2 regions of the Cytobacillus sp. Hz8 genome follow, and region 2 is predicted to be linked to the other one. Evidence: predicted binding sites of a transcription regulator. Region 2 holds the regulator's gene; the other holds the start of a gene.
What was found. Region 2 encodes NrdR, which represses ribonucleotide reductase genes. Its sites were predicted from a motif close to AACACNATATATNGTGTT; they were not measured.

Region 1 (15,291 bases), on a different contig from region 2:
TATCTCATATGGGAGAAATCACGGTAAAAGGCCCTGATAGTCTAAACTTCTTGCAAAAAATGATGACGAATGATCTATCAAAGCTTCAAAATGGCGGGGCTCAATATACGGCAATGTGCTATGAGACGGGTGGAACAGTTGATGATCTCCTCGTTTATCAAATGGAAGAAGCGCATTATCTCTTAGTCGTCAATGCCGCCAATATTGAAAAGGATTTTACATGGTTAGCCTCACATGTTGAGGGGGAGGTAGAACTAATAAATATATCTGAAAAAATTGCTCAACTTGCCTTACAAGGACCATTGGCAGAAAGTATTTTACAACCACTTGTTCATGGGATGGATTTAAAAGAAATTAGCGGATTTACATTTTGTCATGAGGTAAATATGATTGGAAAAAAGGTGCTTATTTCTAGAACTGGTTATACGGGTGAAGACGGTTTTGAAATTTACTGTGAGGCAACGGAAGCCATTTCAATATGGAAGAAAATTTTAGAGGATGGGAAGGATTTAGGTGTGTTGCCTTGTGGACTAGGAGCAAGGGACACGCTGCGATTTGAAGCAACTTTGGCACTATACGGACAAGAATTGAGTCAGACAATTACTCCGCTAGAGGCCGGAATTGGATTTGCTGTCAAATTGAATAAGGATGCTGATTTTATCGGGAAAGAAGCATTAAAGAAGCAAAAAGAAAAGGGGTTGGAGCGGAAGATTGTTGGAATTGAAATGATTGATCGCGGCATTCCAAGACACGGATATCCCGTTTATTTTGGTAATGAATTAATTGGTGAGGTCACTACAGGAACGCAATCACCTACTTTAAAGAAAAATATCGGCTTGGCTCTGATAAAAACCCTTTATGCCGATTTAGGAAATGAAGTAGATGTCGAAGTTCGCGGCAAGCACTTAAAAGCAAAGGTAGTTTCAACACCATTTTATAAAAGAAAATGATTAAGAATCGAGGGGAGATTAGTCCTATGATACATCGTTATTTACCAGTAACGGAGACAAACAAAAAAGAAATGCTCCAAGCAATTGGAGTATCGTCCATTGATGAATTGTTTAATGATATTCCTGACAGTGTGAAATTCAAAGGAAAATATAAAATAAAAAGTGCGTTATCTGAATCTGCTTTATTAAAAGAATTAACAGCCATTGCACAGAAAAATGCCGATTTAAAAGCAAACGTCTCGTTCTTGGGAGCAGGCGTATATGATCATTATATTCCGGTTATTGTTGATCATGTCCTATCTCGTTCAGAGTTTTATACTGCCTATACTCCTTATCAACCTGAGATATCACAAGGGGAGTTGCAGGCGATTTTCGAATTTCAAACGATGATTTGTGAATTGACTGGTATGGATGTAGCGAATTCTTCCATGTATGATGGCGGAACTGCTTTAGCAGAAGCGGGAATGCTTAGTGCAGGTCAGACCAAACGCAAAAAAGTGCTTATTTCCAGTCTTGTTCATCCAGAATCACGAGAAGTAGTCAAAACCTACGCCAAAGGACAAAAAATCGAAATTGTTGAAATTCCTCAAATTGATGGAATCACGAATCTTTCTGCCCTTAAAGAACTAATGGATGATGATGTGGCGGCTGTTATGGTGCAATATCCGAATTTTCTCGGAAGAATTGAACCGCTGAAGGAACTAGAGGAAATTATTCATGCTCACAAATCCATGTTTGTCGTTTCAAGTAATCCGTTATCTCTGGGATTATTAACACCTCCTGGAAAATGGGGGGCTGATATTGTAGTTGGGGATGCACAGCCATTTGGAATCCCAACTGCCTTTGGCGGCCCTCATTGTGGTTATTTTGCCGTGACACAGAAGCTTATGCGGAAGGTTCCTGGCAGATTAGTCGGACAGACAACAGATGATGAAGGTCAGAGAGGCTTTGTTTTGACCCTTCAAGCTCGTGAACAGCATATACGTCGAGATAAGGCAACATCTAATATTTGTTCTAATCAGGCTTTGAATGCCCTTGCTGCTTCAGTTGCGATGACAGCACTTGGAAAACAAGGGGTTAAAGAGGTTGCGTATAGCAATTTTCAAAAAGCAAATTATGCGAAAACCGCTTTAAAAAATGCAGGCTTTGATATGGCTTTTGAGGGGCCTTGTTTCAATGAATTTGTAGTGAAGCTGAACAAACCGATACAAGAGATCAATCAAAAATTATTAGCTAAGGGCATTATAGGAGGTTATGATCTCGGACGGGATTATCAAGAGCTTATAAACCATATGCTCATTGCCGTTACGGAATTAAGAACAAAAGGTGAAATCGATACTTTTGTAAAAGAATTGAGGGATATACATGCATAAGCAAGATCAACCATTGATTTTTGAACTAAGTAAAGAAGGACGTATTGGCTATAGTTTACCTGAAATGGATGTTCCTGAAGTGAACATGGAGGAGTTCATCCCTAGTGAATATTTACGTCAGGAGGATGCTGAATTGCCGGAAGTGTCAGAGCTTGATATCATGCGCCATTATACGGCATTGTCGAAACGTAATCATGGAGTGGATTCGGGTTTTTATCCACTTGGCTCATGTACGATGAAGTATAATCCGAAATTGAATGAAAATGTTGCACGGCTTAATGGCTTTGCCCATCTACATCCATTACAGGAAGAATCTTCCGTTCAAGGGGCTCTTGAACTGATGTATGATCTCTCACAACACTTAGTGGAAATTACCGGTATGGATGAAGTCACACTTCAACCGGCTGCAGGGGCTCATGGCGAGTGGACAGGATTAATGCTTATCCGTGCCTTTCATGAGGCAAATGGTGACGGGAAAAGGACGAAGGTAATCATTCCAGATTCTGCACATGGAACGAATCCTGCATCAGCTTCGGTTGCTGGTTTTGAAACGATTACGGTGAAATCAAATGATAAAGGTTTAGTAGATTTAAATGACCTACGTCAAGTTGTAGGTGAGGATACTGCCGCTTTAATGTTGACAAATCCCAATACTTTAGGATTATTTGAAGAAAATATTCTTGAAGTGGCTGAGATTGTTCACTCAGCAGGTGGAAAATTATATTATGATGGAGCCAATCTAAATGCTGTTTTGTCAAAAGCAAGACCAGGAGATATGGGCTTTGATGTTGTTCATTTAAATCTTCATAAAACATTCACTGGACCGCATGGCGGTGGCGGTCCAGGATCAGGTCCGGTGGGGGTAAAGAAGGAGATGACTCCTTTCCTACCGAAGCCTGTTGTGAAGAAAGTAGGAGAAAAGTACGTACTGGATTATAATCGCCCTCAATCAATTGGTAGGGTAAAGCCTTATTTTGGTAACTTTGGAATTAATGTTAGAGCGTACACTTATATTCGTTCTATGGGTCCAGATGGGTTAAAAGCGGTAACAGAGCATGCGGTACTGAATGCCAATTATATGATGAGACGTTTAGCCGAATATTATGACCTTCCGTATGATACCCATTGTAAGCATGAATTTGTCTTAAGCGGGAAGAAACAAAAGAAATTAGGAGTTCGTGCTCTTGATATTGCGAAACGGCTCTTAGATTTTGGCTACCATCCGCCAACCATTTATTTCCCGCTTAATGTGGAAGAGTGCATGATGATTGAACCTACTGAAACAGAATCTAAGGAAACCCTAGACGCTTTTATTGATGCGATGATTCAAATTGCCAAGGAAGCAATCGATAATCCGGAAATTGTTCAGGAAGCACCGCATCAAACGATAATTGGAAGATTAGATGAAACAACAGCTGCCAGAAAACCAAAATTACGTTATCAAAAATAAATAAAAAAGACCTTGTACGAATGAAACGTACAAGGTCTTTGATTTTAAAAGCTTATTTTTTCGTTTTGACCTTACCTGTCCAATTTTTAAATCCGCCTTTGAGATGAGAAAGGTCTTTGTATCCACGGCGATAGAGAAATTGTGCAGCACGTCCGCTGCGGACTCCGCTTTGACAATATAGATAGACTGGTTTATCTGGACGAATTTCCTTTAAACGCATTTTCATTTGGGATAGTGGAATATTTCTTGCTCCTAATATATGCCCAGCATCAAACTCATTTGGTTCACGAACGTCAATTAATTGTGCTTTTCGATAGCCTGCTTTAAATTGTTCTTCAGTAAGAGTTTTGACAATCTTTCTTTGAAATAACCATCTAGATAAAGAATAAGCTAGAATCGCTACTAGTACGATAAGAGCAAATTTAAGTTGACTCATGATTGATCTCCTTTCAAACTAACTAAGCCATTACTATTATATAAGTCTTCTCTCATATGAGTAAAGGAAATAAACAAAAAAATATTAGCAAAGTTCTTCCTGCTTTGCTTTTAACATGAGTTTTGATAGACTAAATATCGCAACTTGATTCATTTTTTTAATATAAATGAGGTATGTATAGTGGAAAAAGAAAAATGGCTTTTTATTGATTCTGGTCATTGCTCACCTTTCTATAATATGGCGCTTGATGAAGCATTGCTCGATTGGCATAGCCATGGCGATATTCCACCTGTCATTCGTTTTTATGGTTGGAATCCTGCCACTCTATCTATCGGCTATTTTCAAAAGGCGGAAAAAGAAATAAATTTCGATGCTGTAAAGGAGCATCAATTGGGTTTTGTCCGTCGCCCTACAGGTGGTAGAGGGGTATTGCATGAACATGAACTCACCTATAGTGTGATTGTTACAGAAGATCATCCCGATATGCCTAAAACCGTAACAGAGGCCTATAAGGTTATTTCAGAGGGGATTTTAAGAGGCTTTCAAAATCTTGGCCTTGCTGCTTATTTTTCTATTCCGAGAACGGATCAAGAGAAAGAGGCATTAAAGAGTCCAAGGTCAGCGGTTTGCTTCGATGCTCCTAGCTGGTATGAGCTTGTTGTCGAAGGTCGAAAGGTAGCAGGAAGCGCACAAACAAGGCAAAAAGGAGTGATCCTGCAGCATGGATCTATATTATTGGATTTAGATGAGGATAAATTATTTAGTCTTTTTAAATATCCGAATGAGCGGGTAAGAGAGAGAATGCAGAAAGGCTTTAAGGATAAAGCAGTTGCCATCAATGAAATCAGTAAACGGCAAATTAGCTTGGACGAGGCAAAAATTGCTTTTAAAAAAGGTTTTGCGGAAGGGCTAGACATAGAGCTTGTACCATATCAATTAACCGCGGAACAACATCAATACGTATTGAATCTTGCATATGAAAAGTACGAAAGCGATGAATGGAATTATAAAAGATAAAGCGGCTTATGCCGCTTTTTTCAATGTAGGATATTGTCGAAAATCATACTTTTTTCCTATGTTTTTAAAAGTGCAAGCTTTGAAATTTGTTAAAATTTCTTGTTTTTTGGTGTAAAACATCAAAAATCTCTTTTATTCTATCTTTTTTAGGAAAAATGAAGTTTGACAAAATAAAATTTTATTGAATCAAACACAATATATAGTGGTTGAATAAATATTTAAAATACCATATATTGATTTTGAAGATTTGTTATGGTAACTTTAGGTTACTACCATTTTGACAACTAGATGATTATTAGTTTTTCACAAATGATATTAGTTTGGAATTTAAAGGAGTGTACTTGAATGTCTGTTGCGTTAGGACGAAAAATGAATATTGATGTAGAACGTTTGAATGAGGATATAAGTTTATTTCCCCAAGTCCATCCTATTACATCTGATATGACATTAACTCATAAAGGGGTTTCAAGATTAGTCATGCTTGACCGCTATACTTTTAAGGATACGAAGAAAATTACTTTAACGGAGGGGGACTTTGTTGTTCTGACCATTAAAGAGGATCCAAAATTTCCGGCACGAGGTCTAGGCTATATTCTCAACATTGATTGGGAGAAAAAAATAGCAAATGTGCTTGTGGAAGAAGAATATAGAGGTGCTTTAGAATATCCAGAAGAAGTAAAATCCGGGATTATCAAACGTTCTCTTGATGTAATTGAAAAACCATTGGAGATTTACTATGAACAAATTGCTAAAAGAAACGCGACAGGATTAGCATCGGTTGAGAAAACAGAAGAAAAGAGACAAGAATGGTTTGAAAAGTTTTATGAAGAATTAGTCAATTTGAATTTCATTCCTGCAGGCCGTGTGCTATATGGTGCAGGTGCCAATACAGATGTAACGTATTTTAATTGTTATGTTATGCCGTTTGTACAGGATTCCCGTGAAGGCATTTCCGAACATCGTAAGCAAGTGATGGAAATCATGAGCCGTGGAGGCGGAGTTGGAACGAATGGATCTACATTACGGCCACGTAATACCTTAGCAAAAGGGGTAAATGGAAAATCATCCGGTTCCGTTTCTTGGTTAGATGATATTGCAAAATTGACTCATTTAGTAGAACAGGGCGGCTCAAGACGTGGTGCCCAAATGATTATGCTTGCTGATTGGCATCCGGATATCATTGAATTTATCATCTCAAAAATGCAAAACCCAAGAATTCTCCGTTTCTTGTTAGACAATACACAAGATTACACAATTAGAAAATACGCAAAGGAAAAACTGAAGTTCACTCCCTTTACAGAACAAGAAAAGACAATGCATAAAGGCATAACTAATTTTAAACATATACCGGGCTACGGCGGTTTCACAGAGGCCATCATTGCTGAAGCGGAAGAAAAATTAGCTGAAGGCGGAAACTATTCCGTTCATAATCCTGAATTTTTGACAGGGGCGAATATTTCCATTTGCTTAACAAAGGAATTTATGAATGCTGTAGAAAATGATACAGAATATGAACTTCGTTTCCCTGATGTAGAAGGCTATGATACAGAGGAAATGAAAATTTATAATGAGGAATGGCATAAGGTAGGAGACGTGCGTGAGTGGGAAAAAATGGGTCATAAGGTTCGCGTCTATCGAACAGTACGTGCCAAAGAGCTTTGGAATTTAATTAATATTTGCGCTACTTATTCTGCAGAACCGGGTATTTTCTTTATTGACAATGCCAATGACATGACGAATGCAAAGGCTTATGGACAAAGAGTTGTTGCAACAAATCCATGCGGGGAGCAGCCGCTTGCACCATATTCCGTATGTAACTTAGCTGCTGTTAACTTAGCAGAGATGGCAAATAAAGAAACAAAGACTGTCGATTATGCGAAGTTAAAGCGTACGGTTGAAGTCGGCGTAAGAATGCAGGATAACGTCATTGAAGCGACTCCTTACTTTTTGGAAGAAAATAAGAGACAAGCACTAGGTGAGCGACGTGTTGGACTAGGTGTTATGGGTCTACATGATCTACTTATCTATTGTGAAACAGAATACGGTTCCGAAGAAGGAAATAAACTAGTAGATAAGGTATTTGAAACGATTGCTACAACAGCTTATCGTGAATCCATTAAATTAGCTCAAGAAAAAGGAAGCTTCCCATTTTTAACTGGGCAAACAGAAGATGATACGAATCGACTTCGTCAAGCATTCATTTCAACTGGATATATGAAAAAAATGCCGGAAGATATTAGACAATCTATTCTTAAAAACGGAGTTAGAAACTCCCATTTACTAACTGTTGCCCCAACTGGAAGCACGGGGACTATGGTAGGGGTAAGTACAGGTCTTGAACCATATTTCTCCTTCTCTTATTACAGAAGTGGCCGGCTTGGTAAATTTATTGAAGTAAAAGCAGATATCGTTCAGGAATACTTAGATCAAAATCCGGATGCGGATGAGAATCATTTACCACATTGGTTTGTAACGGCAATGGAATTAGAACCAGAAGCACATGCAGATGTGCAATGCGTGATTCAGCGCTGGATTGACAGCTCAATCAGCAAAACAGTGAATGCACCAAAAGGTTATAGTGTTGAACAAGTTGAAAAAGTATATGAAAGACTATATCGCGGCGGAGCTAAGGGAGGAACCGTCTATGTTGATGGTTCACGTGATAGTCAAGTTCTTACCCTAAAGGCAGAAGAAAATAAATTAGACGATCATCACCATCACTTAGAGAAACCAAAACAACATGTCGTTTTAGTAGATACAATTAGTGATCTTCGCTCAACAGATGTGACAATTGGCTCTGAGGTAGGAAACACATGTCCTATTTGCCGTAAAGGAAAAGTTAAAGAAATTGGCGGATGTAATACCTGTGATAACTGTAATGCTCAATTAAAATGTGGATTATAATTTTAGAGAAGGACGGGAGATGTGGCTTTGAAATAAAGTCGTACCGTTTATAAAAAAGATGTACCGTTGTTTTATTATCAAGACCTAAATGATAAAAAGTCATAAAAAATAAGGGATAATACATATTATACATGACCAATATGTATTATCCCTTTTACTTTTTATTTCACAATCGCGCTCTTTAACGGAATAAAGGTTATGAAAATAGACTGCTGAAACAACACATAGCAATTCAATTTGGCATTATAACTACTTTGCAATAATTTGTTTTTGAGCTTTTTTAGTTAATTTTTCAAAAACTAAATTATAAGAATGCTGAATTAGATTCTCTAAGAAATCAAAGGGAATATTTGAATCAATATAAACAGAGTTCCAATGTGTTTTATTCATATAATAGCCAGGGGTAATATTTTTACAAGTTTTTCTTAACTCTTCGGCACGATTAGGTTCGCATTTTAAGGTAATAATAGACTTCCCGTCAGAATCTCCGCCAAACATTGCAAACATCTTCCCACCAACATGATAACGATCTGCTTGCCAATCTTCTTGGTAATCATGTGTTGTGCCAGTTAATGTCATACAAAATGATTGTAGTTTTTCTTTTTTCATTAAAAGTGCTCCTTTTTACGGGTAATTAAAAGATTCCGAAGAAAATTCCCCTTTATTTCAGAGTAATTTAGTCCTTCTAGTTCCACCATTTTAATAGTTCGGGCTCATGTTTTTCATTTGAGGCATAGATGACCGCACAACGAAAAACGTAAAGGACGCACCGATCAACAACTGTCCCTTTTTGGATACAATGCTCTTTGTACATTTCTTCTGGATTAAGGTCTTTCAGTTGATAAAGAGAGCGAATTCCTAAATCATATAAGTTTGAGCAATCGATTTCCCTACTCCGGGAATTTCCGAAACTCCTTTAGGATGGAATTTTCTTCTGTCATAACAGTCTACCTTAATCTAAAGCACTACATATTTCTATGAAATGACCATCCGGATCTGCAACATAAGCAACGATTTGCCCCCATGGTTTGGTCACAGGCTCACTTATTATGAGGACTTCATGGCCACGAAGTTTTTCAACGATTGTATTTACATCTTCAACAACAAAACCTAGTTCAAATGTTTGAGAATGATTAATTGATTCGGGGATATTTAATCCGGTAATTTCAGCGACATTTTCTCGGGTGTTTATTGCAAGGACAGTGCTACCAGTTTCAAATTCTACGTATGTACCATGTTCAGCTCGAACGGGTAAACCAAGTAAGTCTCGATAAAATGTGATTGAACGTTCTAAATTTTCAACGTACAAAATCATATACCTTAAAGCCAATTGCATAGAATATCACCTAACTTCTCAAATATTTTAAGACAATACTTCACTAATAATAGTTCGGTAAATATCATAAATTTTCCTTCAATGAATCCTGCCTTTTTTACAACTCTTAATCCAGTCACACAATGATCTGAATACCCTTTTTTATAAAATCACTTCCCTGCTTTCTTTGCAGCAGAGGTACTATCTAATCGTACTACATTTTTAAGCTTGTAATTTTTAAGCCATGTACTTAGAGACCAAATTGCAGGATGCTTTTTCGGGCCAGCGATTTCAACCACATGTAAGTTGTCTGTAACAATAGCAGCATGTCCAGTATAAAAGCTTGTTGTTTTCTTGCTGGTGATGAGAATATCACCTGCTTTTGCATAAATTTTTTTACCGGGATATTTAGTTGATGCCGAAGTCTTAGATGAGTTAAATGCTAGAGTTCCAGAGACTAAGAGAAACACAGAAATAAATACTTCGAAAACCTTTTTCAACTTTTTACCTTCCTTGGTATGTGAAGCAACGGTTTTACAGCTATATACATATATGTAAAAATAAGGAAAAAGAGCATTTTGATGAATAAATAATTTTGGGGTATAGGCATATTGGTGGTTGTCATCTTAGTTGGAGTTTTTATTTATTACAGAACTACTCCTTTGAAGGCGGACGAAGCCTACGCACAACAGCTTAAACTCGACGTTAAGGACTATTTGGTTAATGAGAAACATTATAGTTCAGATGAAATAGGTAAATTGTCCATTGAACGAAGCACAAAGAATGTCGGTAAAAAAGCGTATGATATTGCAGTTGTTTTTAAGGATGATAAAGATAGTACCTACTACTATAATTACGATGAAAACCATCATGTTCAGCAATCTTCAGTAACAGGTAAAAAACATGCTGAACCTCAAAATAAATAACAGTTAAGGTTTGACGTTTTTACGGGTAAAGGTTTTATTAAACTTGTAATTTACCTCACAAGTTTCAAACCTTCACAACTCCCGTGAATAAAAACTTGATAGAGCCTATCATAATATTTCAGTACCTATCATTATTTTCCTCTCTTACTGAGAAATGCAGTCATCCCCGGCTGACCTGGGGACTCAATGCCTCTTCTCGTTCCAGAAGTTGAGGAAATGATACCGCAATTTTTCCGTCCTTTATGTGTGATGATTTTTTTTGTCTATAAAAATATTGGCTTGTACACTGTACTATTTTTCTATCCGAGCGCTTAAGTATGTATCAATATCTCTTTTAAGGAGTGCTCGAATGAATATAGACGGAGTTTTTTCTGGAGGTGGCATAAAGGGGTTTGCCTTAATTGGTGCATACGAAGAGATAGAAAAAAGAGGATATTGCTTTAAAAGAGTTGCAGGAACAAGTGCCGGTGCCATTATTGCAGCGCTTATCGCAGCTAAATATACCAGTAGGGAAATATTTCAATTGTTGAATGAGATTGACTTAAGACGATTTCTAGATAAAAGATATCCATTTCTTCATTTTCCAGTATTAAAATGGGTTCATCTTTATTGGAGATTAGGGTTATACAAGGGGAATGAATTGGAAAAATGGATTCAAGACAAACTTGCTGCAAGAGGTTTATACACCTTTTCAGATCTTGAGAAAGATACATTGAGAGTTATTGCCTCTGATTTGACAAATAATCGTTTAGTGGTTCTACCTGATGATTTAATACAGTTCGGTATGGATCCAGGAACCTTTCCTATTGCTAAAGCTATCCGGATGAGCTGCAGTCTTCCATATTTTTTTGAACCGGTAAAGCTGCATTCTGCAACTGGAACCAGTCTGATTGTTGATGGTGGAGTTTTGAGTAATTTTCCCATGTGGTTATTTGATCAAGAAAATGTAAAAAAGGAAAGACCTGTCCTTGGTATTAAGCTAAGCCCGCTTATTGGAGGTGAAAATAATCATAAAATCACGAATGCAATTCAGTTATTTGAAGCTTTGTTTATTACGATGAAGGATGCACATGATGCTCGTTACATCTCAAGGAAGCTAGAAAAAAATATTATCTTTATTCCAACAAAAGGGGTTATGGCCACAGAATTTAGCCTAACGGATGAAATGAAAAAAGACCTAATGGAATTGGGAAAGGTAAGTGCAGAGAAGTTTTTTCACCATTGGAGTTTTTAAAAAAATGGAAACGTTATTTGATGGAATATTCAATAAAATAGGAAGAACCGGACTAAAAGGATGCCCGGTTCTTTTTTTTGCCTTTTTTTCCCTCAATGACTGTTAAGTGTGAAGAGGATTTCTTTAAATTATTTTTATGTTTTTTTATTGTTGTTAAAGAGCTGCTGGATGTACTTTTTCTGTTAGGTTGTTTTTGAGTGTATCTTTTTTGTGATTTTTTTGCTGCTTTACGAAATGCTTGTTGCTCTCGATTTTTAGGGCCAGCTTTAGCAATATACAGTCGTCGAACAATGATAAAAACAACGAAGCCAAGGATTAAAAAAGCTGCAATACTTTTTAGGACATGAATGGGATCTTCAATGAGGTTACCGATAATTCCAATTACTGCAAGAGTAAAAAGAGTAATGACAATTATGTTTGAAGCTCGATATTTCAAGAAAGCCACCTCCCTAAGAGCATAATAAGCATAAAACTAGTTTTTTAAACTTCCAAACTTCTTCTTTATAATATTTCCTTGATTATTTCCCTTTGATTTGTTTCATTTTCCATTCTCATTAATTCCTTGAAGGATAGAATCGCCACTTCGACTTGGTCATCAGCTGGTTCTTTTGTGGTAAGAAGTTGTAACCATAAACCAGGATATCCTAGGTATTTTAATACAGGTATGTTTCGTAATTTATTTGTAAGCTGCAGGACTTCAAAGGAAACCCCTAAAACGACGGGAATTAAGGCAAGGCGATTGAGAATACGCACCCAAAGTGGATCAGCTGGAACAAACATGTAAATAAAGATTCCCACAATGACTGTAAAAAGAATAAAGCTGCTACCGCAACGATAATGTAAACGGGAGTGTGCCTGGACATTTTCGACGGTCAATTCTTTTCCGGCTTCAAAAGTATTAATGACTTTATGTTCTGCACCATGATATTGAAAAACCCTTTTAATGATTGGAGTCATCGATACAAAATAGATATAGCAAAATAATAATACAAGCTTAAAAAAGCTTTCTACTAATACTTGACTTAAATGACTTGAAAAGATAGGTTTTGTCAATACTGCAAGAAAAACGGGAACTAAGGTGAAAATAAACTTACCAAAGAGAAAGGAAAGTACTCCGATTGTTGCTACTCCAAGAATCATCGATAATTTAGATGTTTCCTGTTCCTTGATTTTTTCGTCATCTTCAGGGTTTAATTCGTAGCGTTCTGTTGAAAAATTTAGATGCTTTGCACCATTAGCGCTGGACTGGATAATGGCGACAATTCCTCTGATAAAAGGAATTTTTTTTAATGTTGCTGCAAGGCCATTTTTCACTTCTCTAGGAAGACGATAATAATTAATAGTCGAATCCTTTCTACGAATCGCTGTAACCGTGTGGTGTTTTCCACCAAACATTACCCCTTCAACAACAGCTTGACCTCCATAAACGGGTTTTGAATTTTTTTCCATGTATGAAAACACCAACCTATATTCATTTATTCTCGATGTAACTGCAAATGCGTTTTTTCAAAGCTCAAAATTTGAATTTACTCTAAGCTCGGCAACTCCGAAGGGAAATAGATGAGACTTGTTTTCTCGGATTGTATACAATTGAATTCTACATCTAATTATATTTTACTAAATATTCTTAAAAACCTCTAGAGGAGAGTATCATGAATCATTAAATTCTGTAAAAAAGATATTGATTTTCCGATGGTAATCTTTTTTGACGCTGGACATACTAATATTGGAGGTGCATGAATGATGAGTAAAGATGAAACATTAGAACAAAACCAACGTGAAGAACCAATGTCATTTATCATGATGGTGATTGTAACAGGACTTTTTGGGGGGATCTTCTGGAGTGGCTTAGCTTATTTTGCATATTTATTTCATTTTACTGAAATTCGCCCAAATATTGTCCTCGAGCCATGGACAGTGGGAAATTGGAAATATGGTTGGTTAGGAACTGTGATTTCCATTATTTTTATAGGGGTATTTTCTATTGTTGCTGCTTTAATCTATTACGTTGCATTAAGGCGATTTAAAAGCATGTGGGTAGGGGCTTTATATGGAATTATCCTATTCTTGCTTGTTTTTTTCGTGCTCAATCCTCTGTTTCCAGGTATGGACCCCTTTTCGAAGCTTGGAAAAACAACGATTATCACTTCACTCTGTTTTTATATTTTATATGGCACATTTATTGGGTATTCGATTTCCTTTGAAGAAAATGAAATTCGTAATCGAAAAAAACAACCTTCGTCTACTTAGCAAAAAGTGGTCGACTTAAAAAATAATATGATAGAATATTCATATTGATAATGAAATAATGCGAATTCTGTTTTTTCATTATTTTTATCAGCATGGATAAAAAAGGAGAGAGGACATTGGATAAATTACAGAGATTACGTGAGGGTTTTACCAGTTTCGGGATTGATGGGCTTCTTATTTCAAGTGCATATAACCGCAGATACATATCAAACTTCACAGGTACATCAGGAGTTGTTCTAATTAGTTCCGAAAAAGCTCTTTTTATCACAGATTTCCGTTATGTTGAGCAGGCCTCTAAACAATGCGAAGGCTTTGAAATTGTGAAACAAAGAGGCACGATTCTTGATGAAGTTGCCACTCAGGTGAAAAATCTCGGAATAAAAAGACTCGGCTTTGAACAAGATCATGTTACTTTTTCAGAATATAAAACCTATGAAGAGGAAGTAAAAGCCGAATTAGTGCCAGTTTCAGATTTGGTAGAAAAGTTACGCTTGATTAAGACAGACGCAGAGATTAAGATATTAAAGGAAGCAGCGAACATAGCTGATGCTGCATTTACACATATTTTAGATTTCATTCGTCCAGGAGTGACAGAACTTGAGGTATCGAATGAATTAGAGTTCTTTATGAGAAAAGCTGGAGCAACGTCATCTTCCTTTGATACAATCGTTGCATCAGGATATCGCTCTGCATTACCTCATGGTGTCGCAAGTGAAAAAGTAATTGAAAAAGGTGATTTTGTCACTCTAGATTATGGAGCTTATTATAAAGGATATGCTTCAGATATTACAAGAACCATTGCGGTTTCTGAACCTGATGAAAAATTAAAGGAAATTTATCAAATTGTATTCGACGCTCAAGCTAAGGGGATCGAAGGAATTAAACCAGGAATTAGTGGTAAAGCTGCTGATGCACTGACAAGGGATTATATTTCTGCAAAAGGATATGGGGAGTATTTTGGCCATTCAACCGGCCATGGAATCGGTCTTGAAATCCATGAAGGCCCAGCTCTTTCTATGAAATCAGATATCATCCTCGAGCCTGGAATGATTGTAACGATTGAACCTGGTATTTATATTCCAGGATTAGGTGGAGTTCGTATTGAAGATGATACGATAATTACAAATGATCACAATGAATTGCTAACGCACTCAGCAAAAGAACTTATTATTCTTTAAAATATTAGGAGGATTTATTGAATGATTTCTGTTAACGATTTTCGTACTGGTTTGACAATTGAAGTGGACGGTGGTTTGTGGCGTGTAATGGATTTCCAACATGTTAAACCAGGGAAAGGTGCAGCGTTTGTACGCTCAAAACTTCGTAATCTTCGAACAGGGGCAGTTCAAGAAAAAACTTTCCGTGCAGGTGAAAAAGTGGCGAAAGCACAAATCGATAACCGTAGAATGCAATATCTATATGCTAACGGGGATCAA
Region 2 (15,291 bases):
TGCCTCTTCTGCAACTTCTTTGTCTCCTACTACAAGCATGTACGGAATCTTTTGCATTTGTGCTTCGCGGATTTTGTAACCAATTTTCTCATCACGAGAATCGAGTTCAACACGGAAGCCCTCTGCTAAAAGTTTCTCTTGAACTTGCTTCGCATAATCATGATGGATACTTGGAGCGACAGGAATTACTTGAACCTGAACTGGCGCTAACCAAGTTGGGAAGGCACCCTTATATTCTTCAATTAAGAAAGCAACAAAGCGTTCCATTGTAGAAACTACCCCACGGTGAATAACGACTGGGCGATGCGGCTTGCCATCTTCTCCAACATAGGATAAGTCAAAACGTTCAGGAAGCAAGAAATCCAACTGTACAGTGGATAGAGTTTCATCCCTACCTAATGCAGTTTTCACTTGAACATCAAGCTTAGGGCCATAAAAGGCTGCCTCTCCGTCTGCTTCATAATAATCCAGCCCCATATCATCCATCGCTTCTTTTAACATGCTTTGTGCTTTTTCCCACATTGCATCATCGTCATAATATTTTTCAGTATCCTCTGGATCCCTATATGATAAGCGGAAGGAGTAATCAGTTAAATTGAAGTCTTTGTATACCTCCAAAATTAGATTAACAACTCGTTTGAATTCATCTTTAATTTGGTCCGGACGAACGAAAATATGAGAATCATTCAGAGTCATCCCACGTACACGTTGAAGGCCAGATAAGGCTCCTGACATCTCATAGCGATGCATCGTTCCAAGCTCAGCAATACGGATTGGAAGCTCACGATAGCTATGAATTCCATTTTTATAAACCATCATATGATGTGGGCAGTTCATCGGACGAAGAACTAATTGTTCATTATCCATTTCCATGATAGGGAACATGTCTTCTTGGTAATGATCCCAGTGACCAGAAGTTTTATAAAGATCCACGCTTCCTAAAACAGGAGTATACACATGTTCATAACCTAAGCGCACTTCTTTATCCACAATATAACGTTCAATAATACGGCGAATCGTTGCACCCTTAGGAAGCCATAATGGCAAACCTTGACCTACCAATTGAGAAGTTGTAAACAGGCTAAGCTCTTTTCCAATTTTACGATGATCGCGCTCTTTTGCTTCTTCAAGTAAGCGCAGATGCTCTGCCAAGTCTTCCTTTTTAAAGAAGGCTGTTCCGTAAATGCGCTGAAGCATTTTGTTGTCGCTATTCCCGCGCCAATAAGCGCCTGCAATACTTAGTAATTTAAATTCTTTGATTTTACCAGTTGAAGGTACATGTACTCCACGGCATAGATCAATGAAATCTCCTTGTTTATATAAAGTAACGGTTTCATTTTCAGGAATCGCATTAATCAATTCTAATTTATACTCATCGCCAATTTCTTTATATAATTGAATCGCTTCCTCTCTTGATACTTCTTTACGAACGACTTCAATATTTTCGTTAACGATTTTTTTCATTTCTTTTTCAATCAAAGGCAGATCCTCTGGTGTAATCGATTCTTCCATATCGATATCGTAGTAAAATCCACCTTCAATAACAGGACCAACACCAAGCTTTACATTTTTATAGAGCCGTTTAATTGCCTGAGCCATTAAATGAGCAGTGCTATGGCGCAAAATTTCTAAAGCTTCCTCGCTATCTGAAGTGATAATTTCGATTGAACCATCCTCTTCAATCGGACGGCGAAGATCATACATCACGCCGCCTAATTTACCAGCTAATGATTTCTTTTTTAAACCTGGGCTAATGGATGCTGCAATTTCTTCTGTTGTCGTTCCTTTAGGAAACTCCTTCATATTTCCATCAGGAAACGTAACTTTAACCAATTCTGACATGATAAATTCCTCCTTTTTTAGTTTAATCATCAGGGCTGATTTAAGGCAAAATAAAAAACCCGCCCCGATACAAGGGACGAGTTATATTGATTAACACGTGGTTCCACCCTAATTTTCATTTTACCTCAGGAGGTGAAATGACTTAATTAGTTCGATAACGGTTTCCCGTCAACCAATAGTGATTGAAAAAAAGCATACGAACATTTTTTCAGCTTTCATGGTTGAAGTTTAGAGGTGGTAAGTACTCTAATCGTATTAGGAAGGTTCCAGCCTTGCCTTCCCTCTCTAGTAACCGTAAAGGAATACCCTTGTCCTCATCATAACTTTTTTCATATTTCAATGTTATGTACGTAATTATAGAGCCTTAAATTTTGAAAATCAAGGGCAACTTACAATTTTTCTTCAATTTCACTTTGATCATGATAAAAAGCTGAGATAGGCATTATTTCCACCCGTTCTTCAAAAATATTTTGGATGGTGCGGATTAATGGCTGTTCCACATCATTTGTATAAAGATGAATTTGCTTTGGCGCAATCGATAAGAGAGGTCCAATCGTAACAGAATCAATATAAACCGGATGATTCGAGATCAGCTTTCGATCAATCATCCGCATCAGCTCTTTCCTTTTGATTTCTTCATAGCTCTCGTCATAAAACGTTATCCCCTCATCAAAAAGTAAATGCAAGTCATTCACCTTTGAGTCTTTCACGGAAAGAAATTCCCTCAAGGTTTGAATAAATATTTGATATTCTTGTTCCATTTTGTATTCATCAATCGAAAGCTCTACATAAGAAATAAGTTGATCCATGTAGGGTCTTAAACGGAAACGTACAAAGGAATCAAATGAGAAAGAAACTTGATTCTTAAACATATCCTCAATTGTTTCTCGGACACTCTCTTTATTGATTGCTTCCTTAATAAAGACAGATAAATCCTCCCGCTTTCCTTCAAGAATAGATTGGATAATAGCTAAAATTTGCTGTTGCTCGTCCTCATCCTCATAATAATACTGCTCACGCAAAATTCTTTTGAACCAATCCACCTGTTTAATATTCAATATAAATTGATAAAAGGTTTCACTCAATATGTGTTTCGACTGGTTTAAAAAAGTTTCAAAACGAACAATTCCTCTATTTTTATCTTCTTCGAGAAGAATTTCATTCAACTCTGTTTTTGATTTAAAAAAGCCGAATAATCTCTTTGCATCTTCTTTATTTTGGAATATGATTTCAATCAATCAGATCCCCCCTTTTTTAGAAATCCTTGTCTCATGTATATGGGGAATTTGACCAATTTAGAAGTATTAACCGATAACTCATCCTCCTGATTAAAATAAAAATAAATCGACTCCATTTTCAGCATGACTTTTCATTCATCAAAAAAAAGCCAACCCATTTGGATTCGCTTTTCTTCATAATCTTATTTACGGCGATTTGGTCCTTGAACTAAAATTTCGGTAGCTAAATACTTTATCCGTTCCATAATCCGCGCGGCCTTTATCGCCTCTTCTTCTCCACGTTGACTATAAGTTAAATGCTGCTCAAGATCTTTAAAATTAAAATTAGAGGTAAAAAAGGTCGGCAGTTTTTCCATCATCCGAAATTGAAGGATGGTCCCTAATATTTCATCTCTCGTCCAGCTCGTCATGGACTCAGCACCAATATCATCCAGCATCAAAACAGGGGCTTTTTTGATTAAATCAATTTTTTGATTTAAATTGTCCTCACCAATGGAGCTCTTTATTTCCCTTAGAAATTCCGGAACATAAACTATAAGAGAAGAAACCTTTCTTTCAGCTAATTCATTGGCAATCGCCCCTAAAATATAGGTTTTACCCGTTCCAAATGGGCCATGAAGGTATAAGCCCTTCATCCACTTTTCAGGATGATAATTCTTGACAAAATCCTTAGCAAATTGGATGGCTTTAAATCTTCCTTCGTCAATATCCAGATTCGAAAATGTGGCCTGTAAAATCTCTTTTGGAACATAAAGACTATTAATGAGCTTCTCATGCTTTTTATGTTCTTCATCCATGATTTTACGTGGACATTTTTCATATTGAATATCAATCATTTGATTTCGAATCACAAGGACAGGGCTGTAGCCTTGAAGCATATTCTTACACTGCTGTAAGCTCGGACAATCATGGCATTCTTTGCTTTGCGAAATAAATTCATAAAGTTTGTTTAATCCTCGGTCTATGATTGCTTGATTTAATTCGTCCCGATGTTCCTGGATAAAATTCTTCACGTATGGGTCGCTTAGAATTTGGCTACGTAATCGCTCATGCCTTTTTTGAAAATCTTGATGATTTGAAAGCCGGCTGATGGTATCGCTAATTCTTTCCACACTCATCACCTCTCTTTTCTAAACTGTTTTAATTCCTCTTCCAATTTTCTTTTCTCTTCTTCGAAATCGAAATCCTTTTCAATCTCGGTATTTTGCTCTGCTTCTTGATCTTGATTCTTAAACCAATCAGGGATGACTTCCGTTCTTATCGCTTTTCTTTTATAAGTATTGACCTTTTGTGAGCGATTGGCTGCATATTCTTTATATTCTTTATCCTGATTCCGTGCAAATTCAATCGCTTCTTTAGCCGTTTTAATATTTTTTCGTGCCCAATGGGAGGCAATCTTCCCGATATAACTTTTATTTAATTTCATATCCTGCTTGATCATAGCAAACTCTATTAATACATTCATAACCCCAGGCTCGAGCTTTTGCTTTGTCATAATGTCTTCGATTAATTTCAAATCAGCTAGGGATGGCTCTGCCCCACCAGCTAATTGTATTAAAAGTTGTCTTGACGAGGTAGTTTCTAAGTAATATATATGCTCTTCTTCTTTATTTTTGGGTGGTTCGGAGAGTGAATGTAGCATAGGGGGTTGTATTTTATCTACTAGTAATGGCAATTTATCATTATGATTAAATTGATACCAAGTTTTTGTATTTTCCTTTAACTCATCCACGTTGATTTCATCCGTGTTCGGTTGAAAAGCATCTAGTACGAGCTGCATCATTTTGATGGCATCGATTCCATAGACAAAAGCAAGAATCCCCATTGTCTTTTTAACGAGTGGTGTAAAGGCTTCAGGTGGAATCATTTTCGATTGATTTATAATAAAATCAATATCGATGAAAGCTTCGGCATTTGTAAATATCTTAGGCGTTTCTCCACTGCCAATAAACCTTCTATCTGATTGAAAATCCATTTTTTTTTCTAATTCAATTGATTCCTGTAGGGCTTTATCAGAAATAGAAGTATATATTTCCTCAAAAGGGATGGTTTCTTCAGTAAATCCGTTTTTAGAAATAAGCTTATCACTAAAATATTGTTTCAGACGGAGATATTGTTTTTCACCAACCTTACGCTCCAAATAAATATTTAACGCCCCACTGTTAAAAAAAAGTTCTGGAGATGGCGGCGGCTGTAATTCATAGATGATAAGGCGCTCCTCCTCGGTTTCCTTGACAAATGTCTTCAATAATCCAATCCCTTCAAGCTTGGTTCTCCACAAATAAATATTGCTTAAGCTTTCCCCAAGCAGATGCATTAAATCCCGATGTAATGATGCCTTATTTGAACGAAGACGATTTTCTTCTAACTCACACCAAAAATTCATATATAAACCATATGACTCTAACCCAATTAATGGTTGATACAAAAAAGTGAGAATTCTTCGATCATATTCTTGCAATAGCCCATTTGACGTAACCACATATCGATCCATAGGTCTTAGTTTATTCCAAAGCTGCATCATTATTTCAATCCTTTTTTCAAATGTTTAAAAGAAGATCCAATCTCAAATAAATGAGGATGTAATGAAACGATATTCTAAAACAAATATTGAATGGAAATGAATTGAGTAACCATTATGATTGGTCTTTTTTCAATAATTCCTTTAATTCTTCAATAAATACATTTATATCTTTAAATTGTCGATAAACAGAAGCAAATCTGACATAAGCTACTTCATCAATATTCGCTAAGCGATCCATGACCATTTCACCAATGACCTCACTTTTAATTTCAGAAACTCCTTGGCTTCTAAGTTCCTTTTCTACCTCAGAAGTAATAAACTCCAGTTCCTTTAAAGCAACCGGTCGTTTTTCACATGCCTTAATAAGGCCGCGTAAAATTTTCTCACGGCTAAATTCTTCCCGCGTTCCTTCTTTTTTCACGACAATCAATGGAATATCTTCCACTTTTTCAAAAGTAGTAAACCGATAACCGCATTTTTCACATTCTCTTCGGCGGCGAATTGAGCGTCCTTCATCAACGGGGCGAGAATCCAGCACTCGTGTATTATTATTTTGACATGAAGGGCATTTCATATGATCAGCTCCAAATCAATATTCCTTTTCGACTATTTCTTACTAATATCTTATATAAAAGAGGGTTTTAGTACAAGTATTACAACAAGCACTCCCAAAGAAAAAAAGCAATCAGCTTCTCACCGATTGCTTTTGGTAAAACTTATATATAGACTATTTATATTCAATTTATGTATTGTTCCATCTAAAAAGAGGTGCATATGTATGTCACCTCTAGTCATTGTACTATATCATTATAGGACATTTGCTTTTGGCTGTTTAACTTGAACAGGACCCATACCTCTTGGGATTTCAATGTTTTCTCTCGTTTGAGCTCCTAATGCCTCTGCAATATAATCTGCAGCGATATTAGGGTCTAGGTCACCGCATGTAAACACATCGATGCTTGCATATCCATGCTCCGGGAAGCTATGAATAGTTAAATGTGATTCTGAAATAATGACAACTCCACTTACTCCTTGTGGCGCAAATTTATGAAATGCTACCTCTCTAATTTCCGCACCAGACTTTAATGCAGCATCTACAAAAATTCGTTCAATTTGATCCATGTCATTTAATTTTTCAAAATCACAACCCCATAACTCAGAGATAACGTGACGACCCATCGTTTCCATATTCAATTTCCCCCTTTACTTTAATGAAGATCCCTTTTTCATTTGGGTTATAACTACCACGGGGGAAAGTTAGTCCTAAGAGGTCCTAACCCTTTAAGTAGAAAAATCACCAAATCTCAAGAAGTTCACGAGCATTAGTATACTTGGTTTGATTTTTTTTTGCAACATGCTTAATAAAAAAAATTACCCAAGCCTGCAATTCTATTCATTTTTAGAAATTACCCTTTTATGATCCATTTCCTATAAAACCGCCTGAAACTTTTCATTGCGTATAAAGTGAAACTTCCATCAGTGGGGGTTTTCGACGCACAGGACGTGAAGTGTGCAGACTTGTGTGTTGACGTCACGCTTTTAGTCTGTCATCCATCCCCCCACTGATGGTTAGTTGAACTTATCGGACCTTTACGGACAGTTGATCTCCCACTTATCTTCTTCGTATTCTCAAAATCTTGAAGTGGGAGTCTTACTGTCCGTTAAGAGTGGGAAAAAAAGACCAACCTTTAAAGAAAATTTTCAAAGATTGGAGAAACGGTTCGTTTTCTCTATGAAAATTCCATAAAAAGTTAGTCTTATATTATATTCAAAATCATTGATTTGCGACTAAACGTTAACCGTTTTGGACTTTAGCAATTTTTGTGCTACATATTTAGTTAAATCCACAACGCGACATGAATAACCCCATTCATTATCATACCACGCTAACACCTTAACTTTGTTGCCTCCAATGACCATGGTGGAAAGTCCATCAATAATTGCAGAGTTTTCATTTGTATTAAAATCCACTGATACTAATGGTTCGTTTGTAATATCTAAAATTCCTTGCAGGGATCCCTTTGAAGCTGTCTCAAACACTTGATTGACTTCTTCAATGGTCACATCTCTACGAAGGTCCACAACTAAATCAACAAGCGATACATTGGGAGTTGGTACGCGAAGCGCCATTCCATGTAGTTTCCCTTTTAAGTGTGGTATCACTTTTGCCAATGCTTTCGCTGCCCCAGTTGTAGTTGGAATAATGGATTCACCGCATGCACGCGCTCTTCGCAAATCTTTATGAGGATTATCAATATTATTTTGATCGTTTGTAAATGCATGAACAGTCGTCATTAATCCATTTTCAATACCAAATTGCTCATCTAATACTTTCACTACAGGTGCAAGACAATTCGTTGTACACGACGCATTTGAAATCACATTATGATCATCTATATTTAATACGCTTTCATTAACACCCATAACAATGGTTACATCTTCATTTTTTCCTGGTGCCGTGAGAATCACCTTCTGAGCACCTGCTTCTAAATGCTGGGCTGCCATTTCCCTTGCATTAAATTTTCCCGTTGCCTCTATAACAATATCGATTCCAAGCTCCCGCCAAGGTAATTCCACAGGGTTACGATTGCTTAGATGTTTAACTCTTTTGCCATTCACCACAATGGATTCTTCCTCGGCACTTATATCCCCATCAAATTTCCCATGTACTGTGTCATATTTTATTAAATGTGCTAACGTTTCCGGTGGATAGCTAGCATTAATAGCCACAATTTCTAAATTTTCATCAAGAATGGCTTTTCTAAATACCATTCTCCCTATTCTCCCAAACCCATTAATCGCAATTTTTGCCTTCATTTTACGGCCCCTTCCGCATAAATGTTATACTTTTTTGTTTGAATTTTAAAATTAGTATAACATAATAGTCCTTGTTTGTGATGAATAAATTGCTGAATTTGAAATATTTGATTCTTATTTAGGCAATAAAAAAGAGAGAGACATCTAATCTCTCTACAGTCTAAAGCACATCCCATTCCCTTAAAATTTGGCTTAGCTGTGCTTCTGTTTCCTCAATAAGACCATTATTATTAATGACTTTATCCGCGAAAGGAATCTTTTCTTTTAAAGGCATTTGCGAATTCATTCTTGCCTGTGCTTCTTCTTCTGTATATTGATTTCGTGCTATTAATCGCTTTAATTGCGTTTCCTCATCCACATAGACAAGGATAATTTTCTCCACCATACTGGTTAATTTACTTTCAATTAATAGGGGAATATCAAGAACAATCAGCTTTTCCCCACACGCTAATGCTTGTTCTTTCTTTTTAAGCATTCTTTTTCTAACGGCTGGATGAACGATGCTATTTAGTTTTAATCTTTTTTCTTCATCATGAAAAATAATCGAGCCCAGCTTTGCTCGATCAATTGACCCATCATCTAAGAGGACATCTTCACCGAAATATTCGATAATTTCGAAATAGGCAGGTTCTCCCTTTTCAACGGCCAGCCTTGCTTCTAAATCAGCATCAATAATCGTATATCCTCTTTTTTTAAGCATATTGGAGACGGTACTTTTTCCACTAGCAATCCCGCCAGTTAATCCGACAACAATGGACATGAAGCAAATTCCTTTCCACTAGTTACATTTTCCATATTCCTATTATAATTAATATCACTCCGGGAATAAACGAAAACTTCTCTAACCAGCTTCCACCTGAAAGAAGTCTGCCCGACTTTAAACCAATATAAACGAATAATGAACTCATAAAAGCAACAGTAAGAGCTAAATAAAATGGGGAAAATCCTAACATAGCTGCTCCTATTCCTGCCCCAAAAGCATCTAAGGACAATGCAAAACCAAGCATAATCGCCTCAATTCCCGTAATCGTCCCTGACTGGTCAAAGTCCGCAGACATTGGTTTTCTTAAAATATGAATGACTAAGCCAAGCGATTTAATTTCAAAATTGACAATTGTTTTTTCTACTGGTTGTTGAACCTTTTTTTCTGGTCGATAAAATTGAAAGATCACCCATGCCCCAAGAATAATAAGGAGAATCCCTCCAATACTTTCAGCAGCATGAGGAGAAATTATCTTTTGAATAACATGCCCCATTACCATTGCCAACATAAGGACAATCGCAGAACAGCCTGCTATAATGACAATGGATTTAAAAGGAATTTGCATTTTCCTGAGTCCGTAGGTGAATCCGACGCTAAAGCTGTCAATGCTAACAGCTAAGGCAAGAAGTATCAGTGATAATGTATATCCCATGGTTGGATTAGCTCCTTCCTATCAAACGCTACGATAGTATATGAAGGAGGGATTGCAATGTTAATGAAAAAGTTTACAGATAGAGAAAACTCGCCGATTGGCAAGCGTTTGGCGAAGACAGAGTATGCTTTATTCCTAAAATTGGCGCTACTTGGTCGATCCTCATCACTGCTGCCAATCAGTATTCTCTTAAGCATAAAGTGAAACTTCCATCAGTGGGGGTTTTCGACGCACAGGACGTGAAGTGTGCAGACGTTGCGATTGACGTCGCGCCTTTAGTCTGCAGTCTGCCATCCATCCCCCACTGATGGTTAGTCACGCAGAGCCTGATTGATTTTTCTAAGGGCTGAAGCCCAAAGAAAAATCTTATTTCACTTATCACGCTCAATAACGCCACGTCCTGTGGCTTCGCCTGACTAGGACCTTAATCCCTCGTCGGACCTTTACGGACAGTTGATCTCCCACTTATCTTCTTCGCATTCTCAGAATCTTGAAGTGGGAGTCTTACTGTCCGTTAAGAGTGGGATAAAAAAGGAAGTGGGATGAAGAATGATCTTCTACACCCGCTTCCCTTTGTCAATTATGCTTTTGTTCTTCCATACAGTCTCTTGTCTTAAACTTTGTTTTTTGTTAGCAACTGATTCAGACTGCAATCGAGTCTAAATCAGAAGCCCTACGCTGAGTTTTAATTGAGATCTGTTCGAAACAACATCACTAGCTTAAACAGCACTATTGTCATTTTTTTGACATTTTGGACAGTAAACACTGCCTCTTCCTCCAACCACTTTTCGTTTCATTTCCGTTCCACACCGTTTGCATGGCTCACCTTTACGGCCATAGGCAAATAGCTCCAATTGGAACATTCCCATCTGTCCTTGTGAGTTTACATACGAACGAATCGTGCTTCCTCCCTTTTTAACCGCTTCAGAAAGAGTCAGCTTGATTTCTTTATAAAGTTTCTTCATTTCTTTCTGTTTCAATTGACTTGCAAGCCGCTCAGGATGAATTTTAGAACGGAAGAGAGCTTCATCAACATAGATATTTCCTAGACCAACAACGATTTTTTGATCCAAAAGCGCAGATTTAATCATGCGATTTGTTTTCAATAATTTGCGTTGAAACTCTTCAAAACGAAACTCCTTTGAAAATGGTTCAGGTCCTAATTGGGATAGAGGAAGGCTTTCCATTTCTGTTCCCTTTTGAAAAAGGTGCATCGTGCCAAACTTTCGTACATCTTTGTAACGCAATTCAGTCCCATCTGTGAAATGAAAGATGACATGCGTATGCTTTGTCACTTCATCTCCTAGTTGATGCAAAGCATATTTTCCTTCCATGCGCAAATGAGAAACTAAAGCAAAATCATTCGTATAGAAAATAAGGAATTTTCCCCTTCTTCCCATTTCGAGAATCGTTTGACCTTGAAGAGCATCTTTAAATTGCTCTACTTCCGGTTGCTTGATAATTTTGGGCCAATTGACCGTTACCGCTTTTATTTTTTTATGAAGGACTAGTTCTTCTAGAGTTCTTCGAATCGTTTCTACCTCAGGAAGCTCAGGCATAATCGAACCCACCTCCCTCCTATTTTATTTTGCATCAAACCAAGTAGAACCATATGCATAATCCACCTTTAATGGAACCTTTAATTCAATTGTGTGCTCCATTACATCTGGAACCACAATCTTTAGCCTTTCAATCTCCTCTTGAGGTGCTTCAAAAATTAATTCGTCATGGACCGATAATAAAAGTCTGGCCTGTAGTCCTTCCTCAACCAAGCGATTTGCCATATCAATCATCGCTTTTTTAATGATATCTGCAGCACTTCCTTGAATCGGAGTATTCATGGCTGTCCGTTCGGCAAAGCTTCTAATGTTAAAGTTTCGGCTCGTAATTTCAGGTAAATATCTTCTTCGATGCAATAAGGTGCTCACATAGCCTTTTTCTTTTGCATCACGAACAATTTCACTCATATACTCTTTCACACCTGGATAGCTCTCTAAATAACGATCAATAAAGTGCCCTGCCTCTTTTCGGCTAATGCCTAAGCTTTGTGATAACCCATAATCACTTATTCCATATACAATTCCAAAATTAACAGCCTTCGCATGACGCCTCATATTTGCCGTGACTTCCTCTTTTTGAACATGGAAAACTTCCATCGCCGTTTTTGTATGGATATCCATACCTTCTTTAAAGGCTTGGATCAATTTTTCATCATCAGCAATATGTGCAAGCACCCTCAACTCAATTTGTGAATAATCTGCTGCAAACATAACCCAATTTTCCTCTGATGGGATAAATACTTGACGAATCTTTCTTCCCTCTTCCAAGCGAATTGGTATATTTTGCAGATTGGGGTCAGTAGAACTTAGTCTTCCTGTTTGTGTAAGCGCCTGATTAAATCGTGTATGGACCTTTCCAGTCTTCGGATTAACTACCTTCAATAAGCCCTCTATATAAGTAGATTGCAGCTTTCCAAGTTGCCTATATTGGAGAATTTCTTTAATGATTTCATGCTTATGCTCTAATTTTTCCAATATATCAGCGGATGTCGAATACCCTGTTTTTGTTTTCTTTACAACAGGTAATCCTAATTTTTCAAATAATATCACTCCAAGCTGCTTTGGAGAATTAATATTAAAGATTTCTCCAGCCAGCTTATAGATTCTTCCTTCGATTTCACTTAGCTTTTGAATGATTTCTTCACCCATTTTACGCAAACGCTCTGTATCGACCTTCACACCAGTGGCTTCCATATCAGCCAGAATGAGGGAAAGGGGCATTTCTAATTCCCGAAATAATTCGTATTGTTGATTTACCTCTAAAGCCTGAACAAGTTTCTCCTGTAAGAAGATAAGAGCCTCTGCCTTTCGTACTAAATGCTCGGCAAGCAGCTTTTCTTCAGGAATTTGACGTTTCGCTCCTTTTCCATAAAAGGAATCATCTGATTGTACATTTTCAAAGCCATAACGTTTAGCAATCGTTGCTACATCCCCAACTGCCTCAGCTGGATTCATAATGTAAGACGCGATAAGAAGATCAAATTCGACCCCTTTTAAATGGATATGATGATTACGCAAGGATACCTCTGATTGCTTTGCATCATAGACGATTTTCTTTTTCGTCTCGTCTTCAGCCCATGATTTAAATGCTTGTGACTTTACTGCCATATCTGTTGGGAAAAAATATCTTCCCTTTTCATTCACTAATGAAAAACCAATAATCTCTGCATAATGATAATTTTCTTCGAGGATTTCAACATAAAAGGCACTTTTCTCTGTGAACATCTCATCCTCTATTTTTTCAACCATTGTAAAAGAAATTTCCTCAAAAGATTTTTCATCTATACTTTCTGGATCATCATCTATTTTTGCAAGAAGGGATTGGAAGCCTAAATCTTTATATAATGCGATTACCTTATCTTTTTGAAATCCATTATATTCAAGTTCATTTAATTGAATCTCTACAGGAGCTTCTCTCATAATGGTGGCAAGCTGTTTACTCATAAGAGCTTGGTCTTTAAATTCTTCAATCTTTTCCTTTAGCTTTTTCCCATTCACTTTATCAAGCGATGCAATTACATCTTCTACAGTTCCAAATTCTTTTAACAGTTTAATGGCCGTTTTCTCACCAATACCGGGAATACCAGGAATGTTATCCGATGCATCTCCCATTAGCCCTTTCATATCAATAATCTGCTCTGGAGTTAAGCCATATTTTTCTTTTATATGCTCTGGGGTATACTCTTCAATTTCCGTAATCCCCTTTTTTGTAACATTAACCGTTGTATGTGCTGAACTTAATTGCGTTAAATCCTTATCTCCTGAAATAACTTTTACTTTAAATCCATCTGTTTCAGCTTGAAGGGAGAGGGTTCCAATAATATCATCCGCTTCATAATTCTCTAATTCATATCGCGAGACTCCATAGGAATCCAATAATTCACGGATTAAAGGAAATTGCTCAGAAAGTTCCGGTGGTGTTTTTTGTCTTCCGCCTTTATATTCAGTGAAGGTTTTATGACGAAAGGTTGTTTTACCAGCATCAAATGCCACCATCATATGGGTTGGCTTTTCATCCTCTATAATTCTTTGCAGCATCATAGTGAAGCCATAAACGGCATTCGTATGTACTCCTTTATCATTATTTAATAATGGAAGAGCAAAAAAAGCCCGATAAGCGATTGAATTTCCATCTATTAAGATCAGTTTCTTTTGCAAAAAAAATCCCCCTAACTTAAAACTTCATATAAGAACGAACGTTTTCCTTTCTATATTTTATCACGGGCTTATTGGAAAGGAAAATGCTGACTCCGAACCGATTCAACATAATACTGGCTTTTCTTTTTCAATCCATCCTATTTTTCTTTAAACCAAATGAAAAAGGCAAAAGCCAATGGCTTTCACCTTTTCATTTGGTTCTTTGGATGAAGGGGTCTTCATCATTTATCCTATCATTCATATGTAAAGGAAAAATGGATGATATGTAAAATTCCTGTAAATTTATCCAACCCTCTTCACCCATTGCTCTTCAATTTTTAGGCTTCGTTTTATTTAATTCAATCGTAAAGGTCGTCCCTTCTCCAACCTTACTATCTACAGTAATATGGCCCCTATGGGCTTCAACAATATGTTTAACGATAGCAAGGCCTAAACCTGTCCCACCTGATTCGCGACTTCTCGCCTTATCAACTCGATAAAATCGCTCAAAGATTCTAGGAATTTCCTTTTTTTCAATCCCGACTCCTGTATCTTGGACCATGACAAAAATCTTCTCATCATCTGAAGCAATAGCAATGCATACCTTTCCTCCCTCTTGAGTATATGAAATGGCATTGGTGATTAAGTTAATAAATACTTGCTTCATCCGATAATTATCAATTTCCACAACCATGTCCTCATTCGGTACTTTGAACTCAATCTCAATGTTCTTCTTATTTGCTTTTCCCTTCAGCATTTCAATGACTTCTCTTAATAGAGATACCATATTTGTCTTTTGATAGTTCAAAGTAAACTCTGGCTGCTCTATTTTCGATAAATCTAATAAATCTTCAATTAGAGTTTGGAGACGATCACTTTCTTTTAAGATGATATTTAAAAAAGCTGTCATCATCTTCTGATCAAACATCGCCCCATCAATAAGGGTCTCTGAGAAACCTTTTATCGAAGTAATCGGAGTTTTAAGTTCGTGGGAAACATTTGCGACAAAGTCTTTTCTCATTTGTTCAAGTTTTTTTAGTTCGGTTATGTCATGAAATACTAATAATATACCTTTCCACACATCATTTGTACTAATAATAGGGACGCCATAAATCTCGAAATGCCTTCTTTCAATCGATAATGGAAGGAGCAATTGTTTTTTTACCTTTTGTTCAGTACGAAAAATATCTTCGATTAATTTAATGACTTCATCCTGATCAATCACTTCGTAATAAAGCTTATAAAGATAATCCGTTGTT

Region 1: ACE38V_RS03370 (vitamin B12-dependent ribonucleotide reductase) is a predicted target of NrdR. The motif match lies at 5,416-5,433, and genes of this name have one in related genera.

What each region holds. Positions count from the first base shown of each region.
Region 1 covers NZ_JBHKFI010000002.1:70,804-86,094, forward strand. Annotated here, with positions in the region: gene gcvT (glycine cleavage system aminomethyltransferase GcvT) at 1-950, shown strand, start outside; gene gcvPA (aminomethyl-transferring glycine dehydrogenase subunit GcvPA) at 977-2,323, shown strand; gene gcvPB (aminomethyl-transferring glycine dehydrogenase subunit GcvPB) at 2,316-3,773, shown strand; gene ACE38V_RS03360 (rhodanese-like domain-containing protein) at 3,826-4,209, opposite strand; gene ACE38V_RS03365 (lipoate--protein ligase family protein) at 4,390-5,226, shown strand; gene ACE38V_RS03370 (vitamin B12-dependent ribonucleotide reductase) at 5,572-8,130, shown strand; gene ACE38V_RS03375 (MmcQ/YjbR family DNA-binding protein) at 8,380-8,739, opposite strand; gene ACE38V_RS03380 (helix-hairpin-helix domain-containing protein) at 8,816-9,016, opposite strand; gene ACE38V_RS03385 (VOC family protein) at 9,083-9,466, opposite strand; gene ACE38V_RS03390 (hypothetical protein) at 9,616-9,945, opposite strand; gene ACE38V_RS03395 (hypothetical protein) at 10,057-10,371, shown strand; gene ACE38V_RS03400 (patatin-like phospholipase family protein) at 10,721-11,605, shown strand; gene ACE38V_RS03405 (SA1362 family protein) at 11,658-12,050, opposite strand; gene ACE38V_RS03410 (DUF1385 domain-containing protein) at 12,107-13,054, opposite strand; gene ACE38V_RS03415 (YqhR family membrane protein) at 13,346-13,855, shown strand; gene ACE38V_RS03420 (M24 family metallopeptidase) at 13,972-15,033, shown strand; gene efp (elongation factor P) at 15,055-15,291, shown strand, end outside.
Region 2 covers NZ_JBHKFI010000009.1:161,238-176,528, reverse strand. Annotated here, with positions in the region: gene thrS (threonine--tRNA ligase) at 1-1,842, opposite strand, end outside; gene ytxC (putative sporulation protein YtxC) at 2,232-3,080, opposite strand; gene dnaI (primosomal protein DnaI) at 3,263-4,192, opposite strand; gene ACE38V_RS13150 (replication initiation and membrane attachment family protein) at 4,198-5,604, opposite strand; gene nrdR (transcriptional regulator NrdR) at 5,717-6,178, opposite strand; gene speD (adenosylmethionine decarboxylase) at 6,412-6,792, opposite strand; gene ACE38V_RS13135 (glyceraldehyde-3-phosphate dehydrogenase) at 7,393-8,421, opposite strand; gene coaE (dephospho-CoA kinase) at 8,582-9,181, opposite strand; gene ytaF (sporulation membrane protein YtaF) at 9,204-9,836, opposite strand; gene ACE38V_RS13120 (hypothetical protein) at 9,894-10,040, shown strand; gene mutM (DNA-formamidopyrimidine glycosylase) at 10,556-11,395, opposite strand; gene polA (DNA polymerase I) at 11,420-14,053, opposite strand; gene pnpS (two-component system histidine kinase PnpS) at 14,364-15,291, opposite strand, start outside.